One region of the Microbacterium sp. B19(2022) genome, then DNA from elsewhere that is predicted to be linked to it. Evidence: riboswitches for the same ligand, from Rfam matches in the RefSeq annotation. Region 1 holds a riboswitch; the other holds the start of a gene.
The links. A riboswitch is a leader RNA that binds a small molecule or an ion and turns the genes downstream of it on or off. The one in region 1 is predicted to bind thiamine pyrophosphate.

Region 1 (4,083 bases):
TACGTCGACCGCTTCGTGCATGCCCTTCCCGAGGGTTACGACACCGTGCTCGACGAGGATGCCGCGAACGTCTCGGCGGGCGAGCGTCAGCTCATCACGATCGCCAGGGCATTCGTCGCGCAGCCGTCGATCCTCATCCTCGATGAGGCCACGTCGGCGGTCGACACCCGCACCGAGCTGCTGCTGCAGCACGCGATGGCTGCGCTCCGCGAGGGTCGCACGTCGTTCGTGATCGCGCACCGCCTGTCGACCATCCGCGACGCCGACCTCATCCTCGTGATGGAGCACGGCGACATCGTGGAGAAGGGCACGCACGACGAGCTCATCGCCGCGCAGGGCGCTTACTGGCGTCTGTACCAGTCGCAGTTCGAGCAGGCAGCGACCGACATCGACGCCGAGGACGCTCTCACCGGATCGACGCCCGTCGTCGTCACCGGAGAGGCCGGCGACGACGAGAGTGCGAAGGAAGAAGCCGCCGCCGTGGCCGGAGCATCGGTCGGGGCCCAGGCGCCCGCGGCCGAGGTCGCCGCCGCGCAGGCTCTGCTCGAGGACGGCGCCGACGGCTCCGCTCCTCGCGGCTGATCCCGCCGCACACGCCTCACGCACAGCGCCCCCTCCCGCACACGCGGGGTGGGGCGCTGTGCTGTGTGCGCGTTTCTGTGTGCGCTGTGCTGTGCGGAGCAGGTGAGGAGCCAAAGAACGCCGCCTCCTCAGGCCTGGAGGCGGCGTTCTTTGACTCTTCAGGGTGAGAGAGTCAGCGTGCGTCGGTGGTGATGCCGAGGAGCTCGAGCGGGTGGGTCAGACGCCACCAGGGACTCGGGCCCTCGACGTCTCGCGCCAGGACCAGGGGAACCGTCGCGCTGTCGAGCGGTCCGACGGCGGTCATCGTTCCCACCGTGTCGTCTTCATCGCGCTCGTCCGCGAGGTCGAAGGTCGGCGTCGCCGTCGCAAGGGCGCCGTTCCAGAGCACCACATCGGCGTCGGAGTCGGTGACGACCTCGACATCCTCGCCCCACAGGGTCGTGACGCGTCCGACGACCGTGCCCGCGGCGACCGCCGGGCCCTGCGCCTGCAGTGCAGTTTCGGTCTCGGCGAAGAGCGAGCGGGTCAGGGCGAGCCGCTCATCGTCGCCCGCCTGGTTCAGCGCGGCGGCGTACAACTTCACCGTCGTGTCGCCGACCGTCACATCCTTCGCCGTGAGCAGGTTCCAGCCGACCAGCGTGCCGGTCTTGATGCCGACGACACCCGGGTCGGCGAGCATCTTGTTCGTGTTGACGACCGTGCCCGCGCCGGGCAGGTCGACCGATTTCGTTCCCACGATCTCGGCGAACACCGGATTCTGCATCGCCAGCTCGCCCAGTGCGATGAGCGAATCGGGCGTCGAGACGTTGCCTTCGTCGAAGCCCGACGGGGTGACGACCGTGATGCCGGTGAGGTTGCGCTCTCTCAGCCAGGTCTCCGCGGCGGACGCGAACTCCCGGTCGGAGCCCCAGATCTCGGAGGCGAGTCGATCGATGTAGTTGTTCGCCGAGCCGAGGAGCGTGCCCTGCAGCAGCTGGTACTCGGTCAGCACGCCGTCGACGGGCACATCCAGCGCCGACTGATCACTGCGCCGGTAGTCCCAGTACTCCACGCTGTCGCGGTAGCTGAAGCGGAACTCGGGGCCCTGCTCGCCGAGGGCCAGCGGCATCCGGTCGAGCACCATCAGGCTGCTCACGACCTTGGTGATGCTCGCGATGCTGACGGCACCGGGGTTCGAGGCCACCGTGCTCAACCCGCCGATGCCGACAGCGGCGCTGCCCTCGCCGGGCCAGGTGGGCGCAGCCGCGGCGGCGGGGACCGTGCTGAACTCGACGGACTGCACCGTGGGCGGCACTTCGTGCAGCGGCCAGAGCATCGTCGTGCCGGCGTAGGCGGCGACGATCGCGACCAGCGTCGCCAACGGCACCAGGATCCCCGGACGGGCGATCGCCGGTCGCAGGTGGGCCCCGCGCATCAGTCCGCCTGTCTGCTCAGCCTCGGCCGGCTCGTCGAGGGTGGCGAGAGGCGGGTGCGCGGCGACCGTTGCGGCATCGACCCAGGTGAGGGCCGTCGCCCCGGTCGTGTCATCCGCCCACTGCGGTGCGCTCGCGTCGAGGAGAGCATTCGCGTCGTCCGCCGGTTCTTCACCGGTCGTCCGCTCGGACGGGACGAACGGCGGTTTGGTCAGCGGGGGTGTCGTCGGGATCGCATCCCCGGGCTCAGCGGGCTCCATGGCCTCGACGGGCTCGACGGGTTCGGTGAGGAACTCGGGTTCCGGCTCGACGTCGCCGCCCGTGGACTTCTGCGTCGTGAACAGCGCGCCGATCGCCGCGGAGTCGACCGGGATCGCCGGGGCCACGACGGCGTCCGGAGGGCGCACATCGCCCGCGAACAGCCGGTCGGCGGCGAAGGCTGAGGAGTCGCCGGAGTCCGCTGCAAGAGCGTCCCGCGCGGCCGGCAGGGCGTCGACGGGTCCGGAGGGGACGGCGTCCGGCGAGCTGTCGCCATCGACGACGCCCGTCGCCTCGTCGGCGGGATCTGAAGCGGTCACTCGTTTACGGTACCCAATCCCGGGCGCGTTGCGCGGCGCGCAGCCTCGTCGCGCACGGGGTGTCGTGAGCCGGTAGGCTCTTCAGCACAACCACGGGAGTCCGGCGAGCCGGGCTGAGAGGGAGCGAATCGCGCTTCGACCGTCGAACCTGATCTGGGTCATGCCAGCGCAGGGAGGAGTTCAGATGAGCACGTCCACGTCCACATCGGCGTCCACGAAGGCCCAGGCCTCGCCCCCGGCCAGGAGCTTCCTGCGCTGGCGCATCGTCGACATCGTCGTCGCCAGCGTCATCGGTGTCGCCGCCGGCCTGATCTTCCTCGCGTGGAACGTCGGCTACCTCGGCCCGAAGGCCCTGCTCGAGCCGCTGCTCCCCGGCGTGCAGGGGCTTCTCGACGGCCCGTGGCTCTTCGCCGGCGTCCTCGGCGGGCTGATCATCCGCAAGGCGGGCGCCGCGATCTACGTCGAGCTGCTCGCGGCGGTCGTCTCCGCCCTCATCGGCAACCAGTGGGGCGGATTCCTCACACTCGAGGCAGGACTCGTGCAGGGCCTCGGCGCCGAGCTGATCTTCCTCCTCTTCTTCTACCGCCGCTGGTCGCTGCCGGTCGCGATCCTCGCGGGTGCCGGTGCTGCCCTCGCGGGCGGGATCAACAACCTCGTGCTCTGGTACGCCGGCTCCGGCCCCGCCTTCACGACGATCTACCTGATCAGCACCGTCATCTCCGGTGCCGTCATCGCGGGTGCGCTGTCGTGGGTGCTGGCGCGAGGCATCGCCGCGACCGGAGCGCTCGACCGATTCGGCTCCGGGCGCGAGGCGCGCGTCCGCGTCTGATGGCGGCGGATCCCACCGTTCCCGCCGCCGTCGAGGCACGCGGCTGGGGGTGGCGACACGCGAGTCGCCTCGCCTGGGCGCTCAGCGACGTCTCGTTCCGCATCGACCCCGGTGAGCGTGTGCTGGTGCTCGGCGCGTCCGGCGCGGGCAAATCCACCCTGCTGCACGGACTCGCGGGCGTGCTCGGCGGCGAGGAAGAGGGCGAGAGCACGGGCGAACTGCTCGTCGACGGTGCTCCCGCCGTCGCCACCCGGGGGCGCGCCGGCCTCGTGTTGCAGGACCCGGACTCGCAGGTGATCCTGGCGCGAGCGGGCGACGACGTCGCCTTCGGCTGCGAGAACCTCGGCGTGCCGCGGGCGCAGATCTGGCCGCGGGTGGTGGCGGCGCTGGATGCCGTCGGCCTCGATGTGCCGCTGGACCACCCGACCAAGGCGCTCTCCGGCGGACAGAAGCAGCGGCTCGCGCTCGCCGGCATGCTCGCGATGCGTCCGGGGCTCGTGCTGCTCGACGAGCCGACCGCCAACCTCGACCCGGCCGGGGTCGTCGAGGTGCGCGACGCAGTGGAGCGGATGCTGCAGGCACAGCCCGCGACGCTGATCGTCGTCGAGCACCGCCTCGAGGTCTGGCTGCCGCTCATCACCCGCGTGATCGTGATCGGAGCCGGGGGAGTGATGGCCGACGG
Region 2 (4,083 bases), on a different contig from region 1:
TGAGCGTCCGTCGGACGAGACACTCGCGGCATTGAACTCCTCGATCCCGCCGCAGCACCGGTTCGTCTCGGCGCTGCTCACGGGCCACGTTGCGCCGCGTCAGCCCGGACGCCCCGCCGAGGCCGCCGGCCTGACCGAGGCGCTGGACGCGGTCCGTGTGATCGCGGCAGCAGCCGGAGTCGAGATCGATGTGATTCAGGCTGAGCGTGCAGCACTGCACCCGGGTCGTACCGGATCGCTGCGTGTGGCCGGTGAAGAGGTCGGCTACGTCGGCGAGCTGCACCCCGCCGTGGCCGAGGATGCTGATCTCCCCGGACGCGCGACCGTGCTCGAGCTCGACCTCGACCGCATCCTGACGCTCGCGGGTGGGCGGGTCGTCGCGGCCTCGCTGTCGACTTTCCCCGCCGCCACCCAGGACGTTTCGCTCACGCTGCCCGCGGAGGTGCCGGCCGCCGACGTGCAGGCCGCACTCGCCGAGGGTGCGGGTGCGCTGCTCGAATCGGTGCGACTGGTGGACGACTACCGCGGCGAAGGTGTGCCGGAAGGCTCGAAGAGCCTGACGTTCGCACTGCGCTTCCGCGCGGACGACCGTACGCTCACGGCAGCCGAGGCCACGGCGGCCAAGCTCGCCGGTGTCGAGGTCGCTGCCCAGCGTTTCGGAGCCGCACTGCGCGACTGAGCGCGACTTCGCTCAAGACGGGCGCCCCGATGGTCGGGGCGCCCGTCTCGCTCTGCTCTGAGCGGAAGGACTTCTTTACGCGTCGGCTTCCTGGTGACATGGGTCCATGACCGACGTGTTGATCCTCGGGGGAACGGGCTGGCTCTCCGGGCGCATCGCTCGCCGATGGCGGGATGCGGGAGCGATGGTGACCTGTCTCGCCCGCGGCGGGAGGCCTGCGCCCGACGGGGCCGTGCTCGTGCGTGGCGACCGCGACGATCCCGCGGCGTACACCGAGCTCGCCCGACGGGACTGGGACCACGTGGTGGATATCTCGTCGCAGGCGTCTCACGCCGTAGCGGCCGTCGACGCTCTCGGAGAGCGAGCCGCGCGATGGACCTACGTGTCCTCCATGTCGGTCTACTCCGACGACGAGACGGTCGGTGCGGACGAGTCGGCTCCGCGGCATCCGCCCGCCCGGCCCGGTGACGAGTACGAGTACGGGGCGCAGAAGGCGGCAGCGGAAGACGCCGTGGGTGCCCTGGGCGATCGTGCGCTCATCGTGCGACCCGGGCTCATCGTGGGCGACGGCGACCCGAGCGATCGATTCGGGTATTGGGCAGCCGCCTTCGCACGGGCGGGTATCGGGCCGGTGCTGCTGCCGCCGCTCGAGGGGAGGAGCGCCCAGGTGATCGACGTGGACGACCTCGCTGACTTCCTCGTCGCGACGACCAGGAGCGGGCCGGTCAACGCCATCGGGGACGGGCATTCCCTCGGCGACGTGCTGCAGGCGGTTCGCGCGGCAGCAGGCCAGACCGGCGAGACCGTCGTCGCCGAGGAGGAGTGGCTCGTCGCACGCGAGGTCGCGCACTGGGCGGGACCGAGATCACTACCGCTGTGGCTGCCGCCGGAGATGACGGGCTTCATGACCCGGTCGAACTCGGCGTACCGCGAAGCGGGTGGTCGGCTGCGCCCTCTGACCGACACCATCCGAGCCGTCGTGGCCGATGAGCGGGCGCGCGGCATCGACCGCGACCGCCGTGCCGGACTCACGCGGGCGGAGGAGTCGGCTCTGCTGGCCGATCGCTAGACTGCGAGCAGTGACACGGGGTGCCGCATCCGCGGCTGAGAACAGACCCGTCGAACCTGATCTAGTTCGTACTAGCGAAGGGATGTCGCGATGAGCGATCTTCTGCGTCCTGATTCCACCACCGATCTCCCCGCCGCCGCCGCGGCCCTGTGGGGGGTGCTGCGCGAGACGCCACCGTTGACCCATTGCATCACCAACACGGTCGTCACCGGGTTCACCGCCAACGTACTGCTCGCGCTCGGCGCTGCGCCCGCCATGGTCGACATCGTCGGAGAGGCCGAGATGTTCGCCGGTGTCGCCTCCGGTGTGCTGATCAACCTGGGGACGCCCACCCCCGAGCAGCGCGCGGCGAGCCTCGAGGCCGTCGCCGGGGCCGCGGCATCCGGAACCCCATGGGTGCTCGATCCGGTCGCGATCGGGGCACTGCCGATCCGCACCGCCTTGGCGCACCGGCTGGCGGAGCAGCGTCCGACGGCGATCCGCGGCAACGCTTCGGAGATCCTCGCGCTCGCCGGCCTCAGCGCCGGTGGTCGCGGAGTGGATGCCACCGACAGCACGGATAGCGCAGCCGACGCGGCCGCTGCTCTCGCGCGACGGACGGGTGCCGTGATCGCCGTGTCTGGTCCGATCGACTTCCTCACCGATGGGGAGCGGGTGCTGCGCCTCGCGAACGGGCACGAGCTGCTGACCAAGGTCACCGGCGGGGGCTGCGCTCTCGGGGCGGTGATGGCGGCATTCCTCGGTGCCGCGCGGAACACCGAGCACGACGCGCTCACGGCCGTCGCCGCCGCGAGCCTCGTGTACACGATCGCGGCCGAGCGCGCCGCCGCGATCGCGACCGGCCCCGGCAGCTTCGCCGTGGCGCTGTTGGACGCCCTCGCCACCGTGGGCCCCGCCGACGTGATCGCGGACGCCCGTGTGGAGGTGGGGGCGCTGTGAACGCCGATCTCTCCCTCTACCTGGTCACCGATCCCACGCTCTGCGGAGACCGCGGCGTCGTCGATACCGTCCGCCGTGCCGTCGACGGGGGCGTGCGCATCGTGCAGCTCCGCGACAAGACCGCATCCGATGCCGAGACGGCCGAGCAGCTGCTTGCCCTGTCGCAGGCCATCGACGGACGCGCACTGCTCGTCGTGAACGACCGACTGGATGCCGCCATCGCCGCCCGCGCCCGCGGTGCACGCGTCGACGGCGTGCACCTGGGGCAGGGGGACGCGTCGGTGCTGCGGGCGCGCGAGGCTCTCGGGCCGGATGCGCTGATCGGCCTCACCGCGAACAGTGCAGCGCACCTCGACGCGGTTCTCGCGTTGCCTGCCGGCACCGTCGACTATCTCGGCGTCGGGGTGATCCGTCCGACCTCGACCAAGCCGGATCACCCCGAGCCCCTCGGCGTGGACGGGTTCCGTGACTTCGTGACGCGCAGCCCGCTCCCGTGCGTGGCGATCGGTGGCGTCGGCATCGACGACACCGAGGCGCTTCGTGAGGCCGGCGCTGCCGGGCTCGCCGTGGTCTCGGCACTGTGCGCGGCCGACGATCCCGCCGAGGCCGCCCGCGAATTCCGGCGACGGTGGCTCGCGGGCTCCGTGCCGCGCGTGCTCAGCATCGCGGGGAGCGACCCATCGGGAGGAGCGGGCGTCCAGGCCGACCTCAAGTCCATCGCCGCGAACGGCGGGTACGGCATGGCCGTCCTCACGGCGCTGACCGCGCAGAACACACAGGGTGTGCGGGCGGTGCATGTGCCGCCGGTGGACTTCCTCCGCGCGCAGCTCGACGCGGTGTCGGACGACATCGTGATCGACGCGGTGAAGATCGGGATGCTCGCCGAGACCGAGGTGATCCGCGCGGTGGGCGAGTGGCTCGACCGGGTGCGTCCGCCTGTCGTCGTGCTCGATCCGGTCATGGTCGCGACCTCGGGGGACCGGCTCCTGTCGCCGGATGCCGAGGCGGAGCTGCGCGGTCTGCTCGGCCGCGCGACGCTGATCACCCCGAATCTCGCCGAGCTCGCGGTGCTGTCCGGCCGTGACATCGTCGACTGGGCGGACGGCATCGTCGCCGCCGAGGAACTGTCGGCCGAGATCGGTGCCGCCGTGCTCGTCAAGGGCGGTCATCTGACAGGCGACGAGGCCCCGGACGCCTTGGTCGACGCGCGGCGCGGGCTGCGTCAGGAGTTCACCGGGCCGCGCATCGTGACGTCGAGCACGCACGGCACGGGCTGCTCGCTCTCTTCGGCCCTGGCCACGCTGCTGGCGCAGGGGAGTGAGCCCGAGGAGGCGGTCCGCGCGGCACGCGCCTGGCTGCGCGAATCCCTCCGCGCGGGGGACGGGCTGCGCGTGGG

Region 2: it holds a riboswitch for thiamine pyrophosphate, as region 1 does, so the genes downstream of both, thiM (hydroxyethylthiazole kinase) here and HCX50_RS00475 (ECF transporter S component) in region 1, are expected to answer to the same signal.

What each region holds. Positions count from the first base shown of each region.
Region 1 is NZ_JAAUVO010000001.1:90,738-94,820, reverse strand. It holds gene HCX50_RS00485 (ABC transporter ATP-binding protein) at 1-582, shown strand, start outside; gene HCX50_RS20140 (D-alanyl-D-alanine carboxypeptidase) at 755-2,572, opposite strand; TPP riboswitch at 2,655-2,766, shown strand; gene HCX50_RS00475 (ECF transporter S component) at 2,757-3,401, shown strand; gene HCX50_RS00470 (ABC transporter ATP-binding protein) at 3,401-4,083, shown strand, end outside.
Region 2 is NZ_JAAUVO010000019.1:15,328-19,410, reverse strand. It holds gene pheT (phenylalanine--tRNA ligase subunit beta) at 1-679, shown strand, start outside; gene HCX50_RS15780 (NAD-dependent epimerase/dehydratase family protein) at 786-1,748, shown strand; TPP riboswitch at 1,755-1,848, shown strand; gene thiM (hydroxyethylthiazole kinase) at 1,839-2,687, shown strand; gene HCX50_RS15770 (bifunctional hydroxymethylpyrimidine kinase/phosphomethylpyrimidine kinase) at 2,684-4,083, shown strand, end outside.